Regions from separate parts of the Massilia sp. LjRoot122 genome, predicted to be linked through region 1. Evidence: predicted binding sites of a transcription regulator. Region 1 holds the regulator's gene; the other holds the start of a gene.
What was found. The regulator FliA, encoded in region 1, starts transcription of late flagellar genes. The targets are predictions, from matches to a motif close to CTAAAGTTTNNNNNNNNNNNGCCGNTA.
Positions count from the first base shown of each region.

Region 2: ACSQ25_RS18100 (flagellar protein FliT) is a predicted target of FliA. The motif match lies at 4,682-4,708, and genes of this name have one in related genera.

Region 1 is NZ_CAXUPB020000001.1:1,259,721-1,270,005, forward strand. It holds gene flhF (flagellar biosynthesis protein FlhF) at 1-531, shown strand, start outside; gene ACSQ25_RS05445 (MinD/ParA family ATP-binding protein) at 524-1,321, shown strand; gene ACSQ25_RS05450 (RNA polymerase sigma factor FliA) at 1,462-2,193, shown strand; gene ACSQ25_RS05455 (flagellar motor protein) at 2,175-2,918, shown strand; gene motD (flagellar motor protein MotD) at 2,931-3,659, shown strand; gene ACSQ25_RS05465 (hypothetical protein) at 3,678-4,172, shown strand; gene ACSQ25_RS05470 (M35 family metallo-endopeptidase) at 4,217-5,305, opposite strand; gene ACSQ25_RS05475 (M35 family metallo-endopeptidase) at 5,533-6,579, opposite strand; gene ACSQ25_RS05480 (EAL domain-containing protein) at 6,859-9,432, shown strand; gene ACSQ25_RS05485 (response regulator) at 9,436-9,792, opposite strand; gene ACSQ25_RS05490 (sensor histidine kinase) at 9,785-10,285, opposite strand, start outside.
Region 2 is NZ_CAXUPB020000001.1:4,131,069-4,141,353, reverse strand. It holds gene ACSQ25_RS18125 (DUF883 family protein) at 1-201, opposite strand, end outside; gene ACSQ25_RS18120 (RNA-binding S4 domain-containing protein) at 314-526, opposite strand; gene fumC (class II fumarate hydratase) at 545-1,942, opposite strand; gene ACSQ25_RS18110 (type IV pilus assembly protein FimV) at 2,071-3,021, shown strand; gene ACSQ25_RS18105 (HDOD domain-containing protein) at 3,346-4,290, shown strand; gene ACSQ25_RS18100 (flagellar protein FliT) at 4,350-4,631, opposite strand; gene ACSQ25_RS18095 (M1 family metallopeptidase) at 4,967-7,594, shown strand; gene ACSQ25_RS18090 (M13 family metallopeptidase) at 7,632-9,692, shown strand; gene ACSQ25_RS18085 (class I SAM-dependent methyltransferase) at 9,760-10,285, shown strand, end outside.

The DNA.
Region 1 (10,285 bases):
CGCATCTACGGCAAGATCCTGGGCGTGATGGTGCACTCGGTGAAGGACGAGGCCGACCTGCGCATCGCCCTCAAAGAACTCAAGAACAAGCACACCGTCCTGATCGACACCATCGGCATGTCGCAGCGCGACCAGATGGTGACGGAACAGGTGGCGATGCTGTCCGAATCCGGCGCCGACGTGAAGCGCCTGCTGTGCCTGAACGCGACCTCGACCAACGAGACCCTGAACGAAGTGGTGCGCGCCTATCAGGGCAGCGGCCTGGCCGGCTGCATCATGACCAAGCTGGACGAAGCCGCCTCGATCGGCAACGTGCTGGACGTCGTGATCCGCCAGAAGCTGAACCTGCACTACATCTCGAACGGCCAGCGCGTGCCGGAAGACCTGCACCTGGCCGACCGCGCCATGCTGATCGACCGCGCTTTCCGCAATACCCGCAATGCCTCCGCCCAGTTCGGCGACGCCGACCTGCCGATGATGATGGCCGCAGCTGGCCAGGACCGCAACCTGCGCGAGGTGCAGCTTGGCTAGTTTCGATTTCGACCAGGCCGAAGGCCTGCGCCGCATGCTGCAGGGCCCGCGCCCGCGCATCGTCACCTTCCTTTCCGCTACGCCTGAAGACGACAAGGGCGCCATGCTGGTCAACCTGGGCGCCTCGCTGGCCCAGCTGGGGAACGAAGTCCTGATCGTCGACGCCTGCGAGCGCGACTACGGCGTGGCGCGCCGGCTGGGCCTGAGCCGCGCCGCCACGCTGGCGGACGTGGCGCGCCAGGAGTGCGGCCTGAACCAGGTGATCCACCAGGTCCCGCAAGGCTTCTCGGTCGCGTCGCTCGGCGATCCAAAGGACAGTGCGGATACGCGCCGCCTGGCCAAGACCTTCGACGTGCTGGTCAAGCAGGCCGGCATCGTGATGGTCGACGGCGAGCTGGGTCCGGATGGCGAATTCCCGCTGGCGCTGATGGCCAGTTCGGAGATCGTGGTGCAGGTCGGGACCTCGGCCGCCTCGATCACGAATGCCTATGCGCTGATCAAGCGCCTGGCGCAGCAGCTGGGCCGCCGTCCCTTCGGCATCCTGGTGACCGGCGCGACGGAGGCGGAGGCCAAGCTTGTATACGATAATATGTCAACTGCGGCAACACGTTACCTGGCGGTCAGCCTGAGCGCCATGGGTTCGGTGCCGGCCGACGAGTACCTGCACCGCGCCGCGCGCCTGGGCCGGGCGGTGGTCGATGCCTTCCCGCTGGCGGGGGCCTCGGTCGCCTTCCGGCGCCTGGCAGGGAAGTTCGCGCTGCACGCGATGCCGGGCCTGGGCAGGGGATAATCGTAGGGTGGTCGGCTTTGCCGACCGCGCGTCCAGCCAGTGTCAGCGATGTGGTAACGCGTCTGCTGGTTGAACGCGCGGTCGGCAGAGCCGACCACCCTACGGAAAAGCAGAGATAGCGGAAGAGAAAAGCAAAACGCATGTACACGGTCAAAGGGAAAGCGGACAAGAACCATTTGCTGACGGAGCACATGCCGTTGGTGAAGCGTCTTGCCCACCACATGAAGGCCAAGCTGCCGCCTTCGGTGGAAGTCGATGACCTGGTGCAGGCCGGCATGATGGGCCTGCTCGACGCGATCAACCGCTACGAAGACAACCACGGCGCCCAGTTCGAGACCTATGCCGTGCTGCGCATCCGCGGCGCCATGCTGGACGAGCTGCGCAACAGCGACTGGATGCCGCGCAGTACGCGCCAGAACATGCGCAAGGTCGAGGCCGCGATGGAGGCGCTGCAGCAGCGCCTGGGCCGCCCGGCCAGCGAATCCGAGATCGCCAAGTCGCTCAAGATGTCGCTCGCCGACTACCAGGAGATGCTGGGCGACGGCGGCGGCCACCAGCTGCTCTACTACGAAGACTTCCACGACTCCGAGGAGGGCAGTGACGGCTTCCTCGACCGCTATGCGGTGGACGACAGCGACCCGCTGCGCAGCCTGCTCGATACGGGCTTCCGCCAGGCCGTGATCGACGCCATCGACAACCTGCCGCCGCGCGAGAAGATGCTGATGGGCCTCTACTACGAAGAAGAGCTGAACCTGAAGGAAATCGGTGCCGTCATGGGCGTGAGCGAATCGCGGGTGTCGCAGCTGCACACCCAGGCCGTGTCGCGCCTGCGCGCCGCCCTCAAGGAGCAGTTGTGGACTGGGCAAGCGTAGCCGGCCTGGTGCTCGCGCTCGCGGGCATCCTGGTCGGCCATACGCTGGACGGCGGCAAGTTCGCTTCGCTGGTGCAGCCGGCCGCCTTTGCCATCGTGGTGGTCGGCACGCTGGGGGCCACCCTGCTGCAGAGCGAGCGGCGCAGCTTCATGCTGGGCCTGCGCATGCTGCGCTGGGTGTTCTTCCCGCCGAAGTCCGGGCGCGACAAGCTGTCGCGCGAGATCGCGCTGTGGAGCCTGTCCGCGCGGCGCGACGGCCTGCTCTCGCTCGAGCAGTACATGGCCACCCCCGACAGATTCATCCAGAAGGGCCTGCGCCTGGTGGTCGACGGCATCCATCCCGACAAGATCCGCAGCCTGCTCGAGAACGAGATCAACGCCTACGAATTCTCGCAGCGCCAGGCGGCGCGCATCTGGGAATCGGCGGCCGGCTATGCGCCCACCATCGGCATCCTGGGAGCGGTGCTGGGCCTGATCCACGTGATGGAAAACCTGTCCGACCCCTCGCGCCTCGGTTCCGGCATCGCGGTGGCCTTCGTCTCCACCGTCTACGGCGTGGGGCTGGCCAACCTGTTCTTCTACCCGGTGGGGAACAAGCTGAAGGGCATCGTCACCGACAAGGTAGCCCAGTACGAAATCCTCGCCGAAGTCTTCCACGACCTCGCCAGCGGCGACCACACCCGCGTGGTCGACGAGCGGGTGGCGAGCCTGCTCGCGCGCCATTAAGGGCTGCCCGGCATGGCGCGAAAACGCTACGACGACGGCCCCGGCGAACACCACGAGCGCTGGCTGATCTCCTACGCCGATTTCATCACGCTGCTGTTCGCCTTCTTTGTCGTCATGTATGCGATCTCCATCGTTAACGAAGGTAAGTACGCGGTGCTGTCCGAAGCGCTGGGCGACGCCTTCGGCGGGCGCAGCGTGGCGCCGCAGGCGCATACCAGCGTCGAGCCGGTGCTGCCGCTGTCGCACATCGTCAACCGCAAGCGCCAGGAGGCGGCGCGGCGCGAGCGCGAGCGCATGGAGGTGCTGGCGAAAGACCTGACCGCGACCCTGATGCCGCTGGTGAAATCGGGCCAGGTGCGGGTGACGCAGAACGCGCGCGGCATCGGCATCGAACTCAACGCCAGCATGCTGTTCGCGCAGGGCGAAGCGACCCTGCAGCAGGAGGCGCGCGCGGTGCTGGGCCAGGTGGCGGGGCTGCTGAAGAACGCTCCGCACCGGATCGAGGTCGAAGGCCATACCGACAAGCTGCCGATCACCAACGAGAAGTTCGCCTCGAACTGGGAACTGTCGGCGGTGCGCGCGGCCAGCGTGGTGCGCCTGTTCATCGAGAACGGGGTACAGGATGCGCGCCTGTCCGCCATCGGCCACGGCGCCACGCGTCCGGTGGCGCCGAACGACACGCCGGCCAACCAGGCGCGCAACCGGCGCGTGGCGGTGATGATCCTGGCGTCCATGCCATAACAAACTTCGGGAGACTCCATGCATGTCAAACGTATCCCTCCAGCGCTGCTGCTGGTCCTCGGAGGCCTGGTGAGCGCGGCCGGCGCCGTCGGCGCGGTGGAAAAGGAGGCGCAGGTGCGCCACCAGCTCGAAGTCGAGACGGCCGGCGCCAAGGTGAAAGTGCGCCTGATCGTCGAGAACCATGGCGACACCACCATCTACGTCCCGCGCGAAGTCGCCGCCGGCGACGAGATCACCGGACGGCGCTTCGACCTGCGCGATGCCACGGGCAAGCCGGTCGGCTATACCGGCATGATGGTCAAGCGCGGCGCGCTCACGGCCGGCGACTACCAGGCGGTGGCGCCGCACACCATGCACATGAATACCATCGACATCACGCCTTCCTATGCCTTCGCGAAGGGAAAGCACAGCTACGAGATCCGCTACGACGGCCCGTGGCTGGCGGATGTCGCGCAGCTCGAGGCCGTCAGGAACAGTCCGGCGGCGCCGGTCAGGTTCAGCTTCAGCAAATAAAAAACGGGCCGGTATTCCGGCCCGTCGTCATGCCGGGTATCAGCTTAGTTCAGCGCAGGCGTGTTCTCGCCGAAGTATTCATGCGAGTCGGCGTTCTGCACCGCCAGGTCCGGATTGCTGATCGCCAGGCTGGCCGCGCCCGATTGGCCGTACACATGGTCATCGGTACCGGCCACCACGTTGAAGTGGCTCATCTCGTGCACCAGGGTGCCGCCCTTCGAATCGGTGCCGGTCATCGGCGCCGCCCAGAAGGCCTTGCAGACGTAGATCTTGTACGGCTGGGTCGGATACACATAGGCGTAGTAAGTCTTGTTGCAGCCGCAGTCGACCGTCACCGGCTTGTTCGCGAAGGCGTCCTTGATGGCGGCGAAGTGCGACTTGACGGTGGCCACGCGGGTGCTGGTGTTGGTGCCGAACCACTTGGTGTAGCGGGTGCCGATCACGCCGCGCTGCATGTAGGCGTCGCCGTCGCTCGCCATCGCCGAGCCGGCCGACATCGCCTGGGTGACCGTGGTCTGCTGGGTGGTGGTGCACCTGCTGAAGCTCAGGCTGGCGGCGGACGGCTGGGCGGCGGCCTGCTTCATCGCTTCGATGTCGAGCATCACCTGCGACTTCTGGCCGCGCGCGAAGCGGCCGTCGATCCACACGGAGGCCGGCGCGGACACCAGGGTGGCGTTGTCACCGCCGGCGTCGCCCGGGGCGTCCAGGAACAGCTGCGGCGACATCTGCTTGTAGCTGATCTGGTAGTCGCCGCTGACGCTCATGTCGTACAGGGCCGAGAGTTCGACCTTGACGCTGTGCGAGGCGCCCGGCTTGAGCAGGAAGTAGTCGGCCCGGGTCGGGGCCGCGCGCTTGATGTGGGCGCCGAGGTAGGGCACCGGCTGGCCGTCGCGCCTGATGTCGAACAGCGCTTCCTCCATGCCTTCGAAGGGCGTGCGTGCCTTCATGATGTACTGCGGCGCGCCCGAGTTGTTGGTGATGGTGACGCGTACCACCACGTCGTCGTTCTGTCCCAGCGCGTTCTTTTCGGGAACCACGGTGACCGCCACGCCCTTCGGCGCCGCGGCGACGTTGCAGGCTGCCGCGAGCGCAGCCATGCCCAATGCCGACTTCCAGATGCCTTTCAAGCTCATGCTCATTCTCCGTATGAAAATTAGTTATGCGGCTCTACTCCAGCCTTATCGAGCTATCCATGAGACATGAGATAACTCAAGTGGATATTTACGGAAACATGGATTTGTGTAAAGTTGAATCGACGCGAACGTGACAATTTTTGTGAAGTGTCAACAAAACGCAAAAATCGGCAATCGTGCGCTGGCGGTTTGTATACACAAGTGCTAGCAATTCGGATATGCGCTGGCTACTGCTGCGGCGGCGAATTCTCACCAAAATACTCATGCGAATCGGCGTTGCGGACGGCGCGCGCCGGGTCCATGCGCGCCAGCTCGGCCGCACCCTGCTGGCCATACACGTGGTCGTCGGTGGCGGCCACCACGTCGAAGTGGCTCAGCTCGTGCAGCAGGGTGCCGCCGCGCGAGTCGGTGCCGGTCAGCGGCGCCGTCCAGAAGGCCTTGCAGACGTAGATCGCATAGGGCTGGGCCGGGTACACGTAGGCGAAATAATCCTCGTTGCAGCCGCAGTCGATCTTCAGGGGCTTGTTCTCGAAGGCGTCGCGGATGGCCGTGTAGTTGCTGCTGACGATGGCGGCGCGGCCGGCGTCGAACACGCCGAACCAGTTGGCGTAGCGAGCGCCGTACTGGTTTCCGCCGGCCCCGGCCGCCAGGTAGTTGTGGGCATCGACCGTCATCGCCTTGCCCGCGTCCACCGCCGCCGCCAGCTGTTCCTGCTGCGCGTTCGAGCATTTGCTGAATTCCAGGCCGCCCCCGGTGGCTGCCTGCTTGGCGGGCGGGCGTGCTCCGCGCGGCAGGCGGCCGTCGATCCAGATCCCCACCTGGCTCGAGGCCAGCGTGCCGGGCATGGGCCGCATCCCGGCGCCGGCGAACAGGCCGCTCGACGCGGTGCGGTAGCGCAGCTGGTAGGGTCCGGTCACGTTCATTTCGTACAGCGCCGACAGCTCGACCGTGCTGCTCAGCGACGCGCCCGGTTCCAGCCGCAGGTAGTCGTCCGGGCCGGGGGCGGCGCGCTTGACCTTGATGCCGAGGTAGCGCACCGGCTGGCCCTCGCGCAGCACCTCGAACAGCGGTGCCGCGACGCCGCCGGCCGGGGTATGCCACTTGAGCAGGAACTGGGGCGTGGCGCTGGTGTTCAGCAGGGTCACGCGCACCAGCACCTCGTCGCTGCGCGCAAACTTGTCGCGCACCGGCGCGATCGTCACGCTCACGTCCTGCGCCAGTGCGGGCAGGGTGGTCAGGGCCAGCAGGCAGGAAAGCAGGGAAGAGTGGCGCATGGAAATTCCTCTTAGGATGATTGATCGGCCTACTGTGCGCCGCCACGCTGTCCCCGCCTTTGCGTTATCCCAAGCGTCTATTTACCCCGAGCAACAAAACCACACTGGCGATATGGCTAATAAACAACAAATGTGATAATTAGTGATTATTTGCTCGATTCAGGACAAGGCCATTGCTATCATGCAATGACTTTATCCAGGAATAAACATCTCCTACTTCGGCAGGCCTTCCATGATTACCCAGCATCGATCCCGTCCCGGACGCGCAGGAGGCAGGCCATGAACGGCCTCCATGATTTCGTCGACGAACTCGCCCGCGAGATCGGGATCGACCGCGAGGAGGTGGAAGCACGCAAGGCTTTCCTGGAACTGGGCGAGCCCGACGTCGCGGCCCTGCGCGACGTGCACGAACTGCTCGAGTGCCACCGCGATGCCTTCTCGGACCGTTTCTATGCGCACCTGATGTCCTTCCCCGGCCTGCGCGACATGCTGGGCACCGGCGCCGAGGCGCGCCTGCGGCACCTGCAGGCCCGCTACTTCAGCAGCCTGACGGCGGGTGAATACGGCGAGGACTATATGCGCGAGCGCCTGCGCGTGGGCGCGACCCACCAGCGCATCGGGCTCGATCCGAAGTGGTACATCGGGGCCTACCGCAAGTACCTGTCGGAGCTGGTCGGCATGCTGGAACGCCGCCTGCAGGGCCAGCCGGAGCGCTTCCACGCCGCCGTCGACGCGGTGCTGAAGATCGTCTGCTTCGACATGGGCCTGGCGCTCGATACCTATTTCCATGCCAGCCAGCGCAGCAGCCTGCAGAACCAGAACTACCTGGAGCAGGTCATCGACGGCATGCCAGCCGGCCTGGTGGTGGTCGATGCCGAACTGCGCGTCAGTTCCATGAATCGCATGATGGCCGACCTGCTGGGCGTGCCCGACGGCCTGCTGCAGGAAAGCAGGCTGCAGCTGGAAGAACTGATCCCCAGCCCGGAACTGGTCAACCGGGCCGCCGAGGCCCTGGCTTCCGGCGCGCCGCATGACAACGTGCTGGTCACCCTCGACGGCGGCGCCGATGGCGTGCGCTACGTCGACTTCAACATCCGCCGCACGCGCAAGGACGGCAGCCACATACTGCTGCTGATCGGGCAGGACATCACCTTCCGCCGCAAGGCCAGGCTGCGCCTGCAGGAGAGCGAGGAATTCTTCCGCCTCACCTTCAACCAGGCCGCGGTCGGCATCGTGCTGCTGGGCGCCGACGGCCGCGTGCTGCGCACCAACAGCAAGATGTCGCAGATCCTCGGCTATTCCGAGATCGAGCTGCTGCAGCGCTTCTTCCAGCAGCTCACCTGCGAGGAAGACCTGCCGGAAGAACTGGCCCTGAACGCCCGCCTGAAGACCGGCGAGATCAGCGACTACCAGCGCGAGAAGCGCCTGATCCGGCGCGACGGCGCGCAGGTCTGGGTCAGCGTCAACGTCTCGAGCATGCGCGACGCGAACGGCAACCATCGCTTCATCTGCGTCATCAAGGATATCCAGCGCCAGAAGAAGGCCGAGGAGGCCTTGCTGCGCATGGCCAACCATGACGCCCTGACCGGGCTGCCGAACCGGATCCTGATGCAGGACCGGCTCGGCCAGGCCATCATGCACGCCCACCGCGCCGGGCGCCAGGTGGCGCTGATGTTCATCGACCTGGACCGCTTCAAGCACGTCAACGACAGTCTCGGCCACGATGCCGGCGACGCCCTGATCGTCGAGATCGCGCGCCGCCTGTCCAGCAGCCTGCGCGAGAGCGACACCGTGGCGCGCCAGGGCGGCGACGAATTCGTGGTGGTGCTGCCCGACCTGGCAGGCGAGGAAGACGCGGCCAAGGTGGCGCGCAAGCTGCTCGACAACCTGTTCCAGCCCATGCTGCTGTGCGGCCAGGAAGTGTTCCCCTCCGGGAGCATCGGGATCGCGATGTACCCGCGCGACGGCGAGGACAGCGCCACCCTGCTCAAGTGCGCCGACAGCGCCATGTACGGCTCCAAGGGGCGGGGCGGCAACCACTACTCCTTCTACACGGCCGAGATGGGCGAGCAGGCGGAACTGCACCTGCGCATGGAAGGGGCGCTGCAGCGCGCCCTGCAGCGCGAGGAGTTCCTGCTCTATTACCAGCCGGTGGTGGACATCGGCAGCGGCCTGGTGACCGGAGTCGAAGCACTGCTGCGCTGGCAGCCGCTCGGGCGGCCGATGGTGTCGCCCGCGGACTTCATCCCGCTGGCCGAGGAGACCGGCCTGATCGTGCCGATCGGCGACTGGGTGCTGGCCACCGCCATGCGCCAGCAGGTGGCATGGCGCGGCGCCGGCCTGAGTCCGCTGCGCATCAGCGTTAACCTGTCCGCGCGCCAGTTCCTGGGCCAGGACGTGGCCCAGCGCGTCGCCGCGTTGCTCCAGGAGACCGGTTGCGACCCGGGCAGCCTGACCCTCGAGATCACCGAAAGCGTGTTGATGGAAAACCCGATGGCGGCCACCGAGACCATGGGCCGGCTGGCCGCGATGGGGGTGCAGCTGGCGATCGACGATTTCGGCACCGGCTACTCGAGCCTGGCCAGCCTGAAGCGCTTCCCGATCCACAGCCTGAAGATCGACCGCTCCTTCGTGATGGACCTGACCCAGGATGCCGACGACGCGGCCATCGTCAACGCCGTGATCGCGCTGGCGCATTCCATGAAGCTGAACGTCATCGCGGAAGGCGTCGAGACCAGCGAGCAGCTGGCCTTCCTGCAGCAGCACGGCTGCGACCAGATGCAGGGCTACTGCTTCAGCAGGCCGGTCGCGCCGGAGAGCATCGAAGCGATGCTTCGAATGGGTGTTCGATGATGCCTAGCACCCCAAAAGGGGAATGACGGCGTCAATCGAATATGGTTTTGTAATAAAAGGAAAACGCCGCTTCTGCCGCGCCCAGTGAATCGGCGCCGTAAATCCGGAAGTCAAAACGATTTTAATGCTCGGATAAATTTCGGCAACGGTTTCCGCCAATTCGAGCCCCGTCATGGAAGGCATCATCACATCGGAAAAGAGTGCATCGATATCCGACCGCGTTTCCAAAAGCTTGAGTGCATCGTGGGCAGAATAAACAACCAGTGCATCAATACCATGGTAGCCCAGTAATTCTCCGGCTATATCCGCGAGATCGGGCTCGTCGTCGACGACCAGCGTCTTGCAGCGGCGTTCAATCATATTGGCTGTCTTCCACGCGACGCCTGGTGTGTGCGACGCTGTCGGAAGGCCTGAATCCCGCCGGCAGGCGCGGCATTTTTACGGTGAAGGTCGTTCCGTCTTCCACATTCGATGTCACTTCAATCTTGCCGTCGTGCGCGTGGATGATTTCCCTGGAAATGTAGAGACCGATGCCAAGGCTGGTGCGCTCCGTATAGTCGTGCTCGATCTGGTTGGCATGCATGGCAATCCGTACCATCGGGTCGAAGATCGTCGCCATGCTGTCCACCGGGATGGTCGCCCCCTGATTGTTGACCGCAATGGCCACCTGGTCGTCCTGGCTGCTGAGCCGCACGCTCACCGGGAAGTCCGGGCTGCTGTACTGGATCGCGTTGCCGATCAAATTCGACAGCGCCTGCGCCAGGCGGCCTTCATCGAAGATGGCGTCGAGCTTCGGCGGAACCTGCAGATCGATCGAGCGCTCCGGATGGAAGGTGCGTGCCTCGTTGACGAC
Region 2 (10,285 bases), 2.9 Mb from region 1:
GCGTTCGAGCTGGGCGTCTTCGAAACGCGCCAGTTCCTCATTCGCCGCTTCCAGTGCCAGCGCCAGCTTGGCGCGGGCATTCTGGTACAGCACGCTGGTGTAATGATCGGTGTTTTTCAGCAGCTCTTCCGCGTTCTCGATGACGAGACGCAGGTCTCCGATGAGCTGCTCCTGGGATTGGGCGCGGTTCGGGGTTTCCATCGCTTCACCTTTGGCCGGTTGATTTAAGTCGACTCTGACGACTTAAAATATAAACAAGGAAGCCCCGCTCTGTTTGTTAGCGCGCAAACATAAGCCCGCTGTTTTAGCCCCCTTATTGCACCCGGATCTGCAGGTCGCCGAGGCTGACCGTCTGGCCGCTGCGGATCTTCGCGGTCTTGCGCAGTTCCTGCTTGCCGTCGACCGACACCACGCCGCTGGCGACCATGTTCTTGCCGGCGCCGCCGCTGTCGACCAGGCCGACCAGCTTCAGCAGTTGGTTGAGCTCGACGAATTCCGACGTCAAATCGAATACTACTTTTTGCATGTTTATCCTCAGTAATTATTAGTCGACCGGATCCGGGCGGGTCATGTCGATCGGCACGATCCACTGGTCGAACTGCTGCCCGGTGACGAAACCGGACTGCAGCGCGGCCTGGCGCAGGGTCAGGCCCTCGTGCGACGCCGTCTTGGCGATTTGCGCGGCGCGATCATACCCGATGTGCGGGGCCAGTGCGGTCACCAGCATCAGGGATTTTTCCATCAGCTCGGCGATGCGGGCGTGGTTCGGCTCGATGCCCTGGACGCAGTGCTCGTCGAAGGAACGCATGCCGTCGGCCAGCAGGCGCGCGCTCTGCAGGAAGTTGTGGGCGATCATGGGCTTGAACACGTTCAGCTCGAAATTACCCTGGGAGCCGCCGACCGTGATCGCGACGTCGTTGCCGAACACCTGGCAGCACAGCATCGTCAGCGCCTCGCACTGGGTCGGATTGACCTTGCCCGGCATGATCGAGCTGCCCGGTTCGTTTTCCGGGATCGTGATTTCACCCAGGCCCGAGCGCGGGCCCGAGGCCATCCAGCGCACGTCGTTGGCGATCTTCATGAGGGCCGTGGCCAGGGTCTTGAAGGCGCCGTGGGCGGATACCATGGCGTCGTGCCCGGCCAGCGCCATGAATTTGTTGGGCGCGCTCTTGAAGCTCAGGCCGGTGCGCGAGCCGAGCTCGGCCGCGATGCGCGGCGCGAAGTCGGGGTGAGCGTTCAGCCCGGTGCCTACCGCCGTGCCGCCTGCGGCCAGCAGGAGCAGGCCGGGCAGGGTGGAGCGGATCGCGCTTTCCGCGAATTCCAGCTGGGCGACGTAGCCGGAGAACTCCTGGCCCAGGGTCAGGGGCGTGGCGTCCTGCAGGTGGGTGCGGCCGATCTTGACGATGGATTCGAAATCGCGCGACTTGCGCAGCAGGGTGCCGCGCAACTGTCCGAGTGCCGGCAGCAGGTTCTGGGCCACGGCGATCGCGGCGGCCACGTGCATGGCGGTCGGGAAGATGTCGTTCGAGGACTGGCCCATGTTGACGTGGTCGTTCGGGTGCAGCAAGCGTTTCTCGCCGCGCTCGCCACCCATCAGCTCGGAACCCCGGTTGGCCAGCACCTCATTCATGTTCATATTGCTCTGGGTGCCGGAACCGGTCTGCCAGACGGCCAGCGGGAATGCGTCCGGGTGACGGCCTTCCAGCACCTCGTCGGCGGCGCGGATGATGGCCTCGGCCTTGTCCGCCGGGAGCTTGCCGAGCGAACGGTTGACCGCGGCGGCGGCGCGCTTGACCTGGGCCAGGGCCGCGACCAGTTCCGGCGCCATGCGCTCGCTCGAGATGTGGAAATGGTGGAGCGAACGCTGGGTCTGGGCGCCCCACAGCTGCTGTGCGGGGACCTCGATCGGGCCGAAACTGTCCTTCTCAATCCTGTTGTCCATGGCTGTCCTGTGAATGAATGCGGGCTCTGGCTAAAGAGTTTAGCCGATTGTCCGATATATACGCTCTGGCTTCATTTTCGGTTCCCGCTATGGCTTGCCGCCTTCCACTGTTATTCACTTGCGCGCTGTTGGCCGGCGCTGCCCCGGCGGCCGAGCTCGGCGAACCGCGCGTGAGCTCCTGGCTCGGCCAGCCGCTGGTGGCCGACATCGAGCTCACCATGCTGGAAGACGCCGCCACTCCGGTCGGGGTGCGCCTGGCGCATCCGAACGTCTACCGCGGCGCCAACATCGGCATGCCGGCGGTGCTGTCCACGCTCAGGATGTCGGTGATGCGGCGCGACGGGCGCCAGTTCCTGCACATCACCTCGCTCGGCCCGGTCGCGTCGGAACACCTGCATCTGTACCTGGAGCTGGCCGACGGTTCGCAGCGGAGCGTGCGGCTGGCGACCCTGTGGCTGACACCGGATCCAAATCCTGTCCCGGCGCCGGTTGCTGCCCCGGTCATCGCCAAGGCGGTCGAGCCCGAGCTGAAGCCGGTACCGAAACAGGAGCCTGCGCCCAGGCCGGTCCCGGCCAGGCCGAAGCCGGTTCCCGTGGCGCGCAAGGCCGCCGAGCCCGTCGCCGTCAAACCCACTCCGGCCCCGGCCGGCGCCGCCTGCGCGCCCCAGCCCCGGCAAGAGGTCGATGCCTGCGTCGTGCTGGGTGCGAAGAACGCCTTGCTGCGCGAGCAGTTGGGCAATCTCGAGGACAAGGTGAGGCTGCTGCAGGTGGCGGCGGGTGCCGCGCCGGCCCCGGCCGCGCAAGCCGTCAAGGTCCACAAGCCGAAGAAGAAAAAGCCGGAACCGCCGCCGGAGCCCGGCACGCCCTGGCTGCTGGTGGGTGCCGGCGCCGGCGCGCTGGCGCTGCTGGCCGGACTGGTGCTCGTCCTGCGCCGCAGGAAGGCGGCGCGGCGCAAGGACAGTCCGCGCGTCGGCCTGGGAGCGCGCCTGAAAGCACGCCTGCAGCGCAAGGCGGCGCCGGTTGCGGCGGTCGAGCCGACCCTGGAACGGGGTGCGCACGAGTCGTCTACACAAGTCTGATTTTTCCGCTATACTGGTTTCGTGGTCGCGAGATCATGAACGGCACAGAGGCCTGGCGCAGCCACCACCGATAGCGTGGCGCGGAAAGCAGGCAGACGTTGAAGAAACGCCTGTGTCCGGAAGCAGTTTGTCTGCCAACTGCGGCAGCGGACGCCGGATGCAACCGGCAAGAGGCGACGCCAGGAGATACCTGGAGGTCGCTCTCCCCGATTCCGTGGCCGAGCCTTCCGCTCGGACACATCCAAAAGCGCCTGCGAGCGCTTTTGTCGTTTCAGGCGCCGGACAGGCTACAATCCACCTTGCATGAAAAACTGGATCAATCGCTTGTTGAGCACCCCGGAACCCCAGGCGTCCACGCCCGAGGTTGCCGCCCCACAGCCCGATGCGGTCACTGGGGACGATGCTGCGATCGATACCCTGTATTACCGCTGGCTGGCCGGACCGGCCGGCTTCGACGCGCCGCCGGACACCGAGCGCCTGATCCTGGAGCAGGTGAGCACGCTGGCCCAGAATCCGGCCCTCGCGGCCGAGCTGGTGCCGCGCGTTCCGGAGCTGATCCCCAAGCTGCTGCGCAGCCTGCGCGACGAAAGCGTCGGCACGGGCGAGCTGGCCGCGCAGGTGGCCGAAGACGTGGTGCTGGTGGCCGAAGTGCTGCGCGAGGCGAACAGCGCCTATTACCGGCCGGCCACCCCGATCAAGACCCTGGACGCGGCGATCATGCTGATCGGCCAGAACGGCCTGCGCATGCTGCTGGCGCGGGTCGCCTTCCGGCCGCTGATCAAGCTGCACGAGGCGGGCTTCGCGCGCCGGGCCGCGCCGCTGGTATGGAACCATTCAGAAAAATGCGCGGTGGCAGCCAGCCTGATGGCGTCCGCGGTTGCCGCCGACTTCTTCGAATCCTGCCTGGCCGGGCTGATGCAGGATGTCGGGCTGGTGGTGGCCTTCCGGCTGGCCGACCGCGTCTGCCACAACGGCAAGGTGCCGGCCTCCGAAACCTTTGGGGTGGAGCTGCTGGCGCGCAGCCGGCAGTTGTCGGCGGTCATCGCCAGGCATTGGGATTTCCCGGACAAGGTCGCCGACGCGATCGCGCAGGCGGGTGGGGCGGGCGGATCGAGCCTGGCGCAGGCGCTGGCGCAGGGCGACCGCATCGCCAAGCTGCGCCTGCTGATCGATGCCGGCCTGGTGAGCGAGGACGACGCCCTCGTCATGGAAGGGCTGAACGGTTACGAGCGGCGCTGCCTCGGCAAGCTGAGCAAGCTGGACGAATAATCGTCCGCCAAGAAAAAAGGCACCCGCAGGTGCCTTGATCTCGATAATCCTGTTTTACATCAGTGTGCGCACATTGCGCGGTCCAGCTGGCCCATCCAGGGCTCGGTCACGTCGCGGATCGCGCGGTCATTGGCCATCAGCTGCTTGATCAGGTCGATCTTGCGCTGGCGCTTGGCGCCGTCCAGTGCCGGCACGCCGCCGATCGCGGCACCCGCCGCCACGCTTGCCTGCGCGTTCAGCTTGTCGAAACCCGTCCAGTCGCCGGCTTCGGCGGCGCCCTTCATCTGGCCGGTAATGCCGGCGAGGTTTTCGTACATCGAGAGGACGTCGTTCGAGGTCATGTTAGCACCGAGACAAGTAACCTGGCCGGATTGCCGGGTATCTAAGGGATTTACGGATGGGTTTTCGGGAACTTTAGGGTCTTTTGAAAAAAAATTTAAAATTTTTTCGTTTGGATACAAATGTTGCCAGTCATGCATGTTCAAACTGGGTCGCATGACCCAGAATACTTCTCCCCATTCCCCGGTTTCAGCAGTCTGGCCCGGTTTTTTGCAGTCTGTCGCAATCCGGGAGCAGGCGGCGCCCGGCTTTCTTACAGTGCGTGCTGGGTTCCCACGCCGTGGTGCGCAGGAATCATCAAATAAAAACAGATTCGAGAGAGAGACTTATGAGAGACATGCCAGTCGCCCGGGCTGCCACGGCCGCAGCCGCGCTTGCGTTCGCGCTGAGCGCCGGGACTGCACAGGCCGAGGCGCCGTATTCCTTCGCGGCCACGCCGGGCAAGCTGCCGAAGGACGTGGTGCCGCTGCAGTACACGGCCCACGTCATCCCGGACGTCGCCGCGAACACCTTCCGCGGCAGCCAGACGGTCGAGATCGAAGTCTTGAAACCGACCTCGACGATCATGCTGAACGCCGACAACATGCAGATCGACGCCGCCAGCCTCAGCGGCAATGGACTCGCCGGCAAACTGAAGCTCGAGCCCATCCTCGACAAGCAGCAGCAAACCCTGCGCTTCAAGCTGGCCCAGCCGTTGGCGCCGGGTAAATACGAACTGGCGATGCAATTCCGCGGCCAGATCAACCGCGAAGGGCGCGGCCTGTTCTACGTGAACTACAAGGCCGGCGGCGCCGATAAAAAGCTGATCGCCACCACGATGGCGCCGACCGACGCCCGCCGCATGCTCCCGACCTGGGACGAGCCGGCCTTCCGCGCCCGCTTCAAGCTCAGCGTCGACGTGCCGGGCAACTTCAAGGCCTATTCCAATACGCCGGTCGAAAAGCGCGAAGAGATCGGCGGCGGCATGCAGCGCCTCAGCTTCGGCACTACCCCGAAGATGCCGAGCTACCTGGTGGTGCTGGTGGCGGGCGAACTCGAGCGCCTGTCCGCCAAACAGGACGGCGTCGACATCGGCATCGTCACCACCGAGGGCAAGCTCGGCTCGGCCACCTTCCCGCTGGCCGCCAGCCGCGACCTGCTGCGCTACTTCAATCACTACTTCGGCATCCGTTATCCGCTGCCCAAGCTGGACCAGATCGCGATCCCGGGCGGCTTCAACGGCGCCATGGAAAACTGGGGCGCGGTGGTCTACAACGAGCCGACCCTGCTGTACGACCCGAAGAAGAGCCCCGAGCGGGTCAAGAAGTTCACCTTCAACATCAATGCCCACGAAATCGCCCACCAGTGGTTCGGCAACCTGGTGACCATGGCCTGGTGGGACAACCTGTGGCTGAACGAGGGCTTCGCCTCCTGGATGGCGGCCAAGGCCACCGACCACTTCCACCCGGAATGGCGCCCCTACCTGGAGGGCATGGCCGAGCGCGAATACGTGATGAACCTGGATGCGCGCAAGACCACCCACCCGATCCAGACCCCGATCCAGACCGAGGAGCAGGCCGCCGCCGCCTTCGACGCGATCACCTACCTGAAGGGCCAGGCCTTCCTGCGCATGCTCGAGGCCTACCTGGGCGAAGACGCCTTCCGCAAGGGCATGCGCGCCTACATGGCGAAGCACCAGTATTCGAATACCACCTCCGCCGACCTGTGGGTGGCCCTGGAAAAGGCCTCCGGCAAGCCGGTCGAGAAGCTGGCGTCGGACTGGACCCTGCAGCCGGGCTTCCCCCTGATCAAGGTCGAGCAGGCCTGCGAGGACGGCAAGCGCAAGGTCACGCTGTCGCAGGAACAGTATCGCCTCGACGAGCCGCCCAAGCAGCAGCGCCTGTGGAACGTGCCGCTGCAGGTCGGCACCGTCAACGGCAGGGCCTGGTACACCCTGCTGTCCGGCACGAGCGGCACGGTGACCCAGGCCAGTTGCGAAGGCACCCTGGTGGTCGATCCGCACAGCGTCGGCTACTTCCGCATCCAGTACGACCCGGCCAGCTTCCGCGCCCTGGCCGGGCAGGCGCCGCGCCTGCCGGACAGCACGCGCCTGAAGCTGTTGTCCGACACCTGGAGCTTCGCCTCGAACGGCCGCATGGGCCTGGACGGCTACCTCGATCTGGTGCGCAAGTACGGCGACGAGCCGCGCGTGGCGGTCTGGGATGCCATCCTGTCCAACCTGCGTACGCTCGACTCGCTGGCGCGCGGGGAACCGGAGCAAGCCCTGATCCGCCGCTTCCTGATCGGCTTCGCCCGCCCCAAGTTCGACAAGCTCGGCTGGGAAGAAAAGCCGGGCGAGACCGCCGAGGACACCCAGCTGCGCGGCATGCTGGCCACCGCGCTGGCGCGCGCCGGCGACCCGCAGGCGATCGCCGAGGGCAAGGCCCGTTTCGCGCGCTACCTCAAGGATCCGGAGTCGGTGAATCCGGGCATGATCGATTTCGTCATGAGCACCGCCGGCCGCTATGCCGACCAGGCGACCTACGACGCCCTGGCCGCGCGCACCGCGAACGCCCCGACCAGCGAGGAGCGCAACCGCTTCGGCCGCGCGCTCACCAGCGCGCAGGACCCGGCGCTGGCGGCGCGCACGCTGCAGGCCCTGCTGTCGCCGCAGACCCCGCCGGACCTGGTGCCCTACATCCTCGGCGGTGTCGCGGGCGAGCACCTCGACCAGACCTGGAACTTCGCCGTCGCCAACCGCGACGCCCTGCTCGCGAATATGGAAGCGCTGGGCCGCAACAGCATGTTCGCCAGCATCGTCGCCTCGTCCGCCAAGCCAGCGCATGCGGACATGATGGAAGCCTATATGCGCAAGAACTTCGGCCCGGACGGCCTTGTCGAAGCCGAACGCGTCGGTAATGGGGTGCGTATCCGCGCCGACCAGAAGGCGCGCCTGCTACCGCAGGTCCGTGCCGCCCTGCAATGACAGACTTAGAACCTTTACCAAGAGAAGAAGGGAAGCCATGAAAACCAGCTGGACTCCGATCAAGACCGCGGTCACCCTGGCGCTGTGCGGCGCCGCATTCGGCTTTGCTCCCGCGTTTGCGGCCGAGCAGGGCGCCAACGCCGGCGTGGCGGCAACGAAGCCGGCAGGCGCCGTCGTGCTGCCGGGCGACGATTTCTACGCTTACGCCAACGGCGAGTGGATGGCCAAGACCGAGATCCCGGCCGACCGCGGCTCCTGGGGTGCGATGTACGCGCTGGCCGAAGAGACCAATGCCCGCATCGTCAAGCTGATCGAGGAAGCGGGGGTGAACAAATCCGCCAGCGCCGAAGCGCGCAAGGCGGCCGACTTCTACACCGCCTGGATGAACGAAGCGGCGATCGAATCGGCGGGCCTGGCTTCGCTCAAGCCGCGCCTGGCGAAGATCGATGCGATCAAGGACCGCGCCGCGCTCTCGCGCGTGCTGGGCGAATTCCTGCGCGCCGACGTCGACCCGCTGAATGCCACCAACTTCAACACCCCGAACCTGTTCGGCGTGTGGTTCAACCAGGGTTTGACCGATCCCTCGCGCAACGTCCCTTATCTGCTGCAGGGCGGCATCGGCCTGCCGGACCGCGCCTACTACCTCGACAACAGTCCGAAGATGGCCGAGCTGCGCAGCAAGTACCAGCAGTACATCGCCGCGATGCTCAAGCTCGCGGGCTATGACAACGTCGAAGCGCGCGCCACCAAGATCTTCGCGCTGGAATCTGAACTGGCCGAGAGCCACGCTTCGCGCGAAGAGTCGGCCGATGTCCAGAAGGCCAACAATACCTGGACGATGAAGGACTTCGCCGCCAAGGCCCCGGGCATGGACTGGAAGGCCTTCATGCAGGGCGCGCACCTGGCAGGCCAGGACCGTTTCATCGCCTACCATCCGGGTGCGCTCAAGGGAGCGGCCGAGCAGGTGGCTGCCACCGACCTGGCGACCTGGAAGGACTACCTGGCCTTCCACAGCCTGAACCAGTTCGCCAGCACCCTGCCGAAGGCCTACGCGGACCTGCGCTTCGAGTTCTACGGCAAGGGCCTGACCGGCTCGCCGCAGCAGTCGCCGCGCTGGAAGCGTGCGCTGTCGGCCACCAATTCCGCGATGGACGATGCGGTCGGCAAGCTGTACGTCGCCAAATACTTCCCGGCCGAAGACAAGGCACGCATCCAGAAGATGGTCGCCGACATCAAGACCGCCTTCGAGCGCCGCATCGACAAGCTCGAGTGGATGGCACCGTCGACCCGCGCCCAGGCCAAGGAAAAGGTGCGCACCATGTACGTGGGCGTCGGCTATCCGGATGCCTGGAAGTCGTATGCGGGCCTGCGGGTGTCGCCGCTTGATGCGCTCGGCAACGTGCTGCGCGCCCAGGAATTCCACTACACCCAGCAGCTCGCCAAGCTCAAGCAGAAGCCGACGAAGACCGAATGGCATATGCCGCCGCAGCTGGTCAATGCCGTCAACCTGCCGCTGCAGAACGCGATGAACTTCCCGGCCGCGATCCTGCAGCCGCCGTTCTACGATCCGAAAGCCTCGGACTCCCAGAACTACGGCGCGATCGGCTCGGTGATCGGTCACGAGATCAGCCACAGCTTCGACGACACGGGCGCCCAGTTCGACGCCCAGGGCCGCTTGCGCGACTGGTGGACCAAGGAAGACCTGGCCCATTTCAAGAAGGCTTCGCAGAAGCTGGTGGAACAGTACAACGCCTACAAGCCCTTCGACGACCTGGCCATCAACGGCCAGCTGACCTTGAGCGAAAACCTGTCCGACCTGGCCGGCCTGGCCGCCGCCTATGACGCCTTCAAGGTCTCGCCGAGCGGCAAGAGCACGGGTGTGGAGGGGGACCGCGCCTTCTTCACCGGCTTCGCCCAGGCCTGGCGCAGCAAGATGCGCGAAACCTCGCTGCGCCGCGTGGTGCTGACCGACGGCCACTCGCCGGGCCAGTACCGCACCTACACCGTGCGAAACCTGGACGCCTGGTACAAGGCCTTCGACGTGCAGCCGGGGCAGAAACTGTATCTGGCGCCGGAGGAGCGCGTACGGGTCTGGTAACAGGACAGGAGGTGAGCGGGCCGGCGAGGCGCGCTCACCTCCTTGCCGCTTGCGCCATAATGGCGGCATGAACGCCGACGATATCTCCCACCGCACCCTGGCTCATTACGAGCACAACGCCGAGGCCTTCTTCGCCGGCACCATCGACCACGACGTCAGCCAGAACATCGACGCCTTGCTCGGCGCCATCGAGGCCCCGGTGCCCTGGACCATCCTCGACCTCGGCTGCGGTCCCGGCCGCGACCTCAAGACATTCACCGGACTCGGCCACAAGGCCATTGGCCTGGACGGCAGCGCGCGCTTCGCCGAGATGGCGCGCGCCTACAGCGGCTGCGAAGTCTGGCGGCAGGACTTCCTGCACCTCGACCTGCCGCCTGCCATGTTCGACGGCATCTTCGCCAACGCATCGCTGTTCCACGTACCCAGCGCCGAACTTCCCGGCGTGCTGTCCCGGCTCTTCGATACCTTGAAGCCCGGCGGCGTCCTGTTCAGCTCCAACCCGCGCGGCGACAACCGCGAAGGCTGGAACGGCCCGCGCTACGGCAGCTACCACGATTACCCGGCCTGGGAGCGCTACCTGACGACGGCCGGCT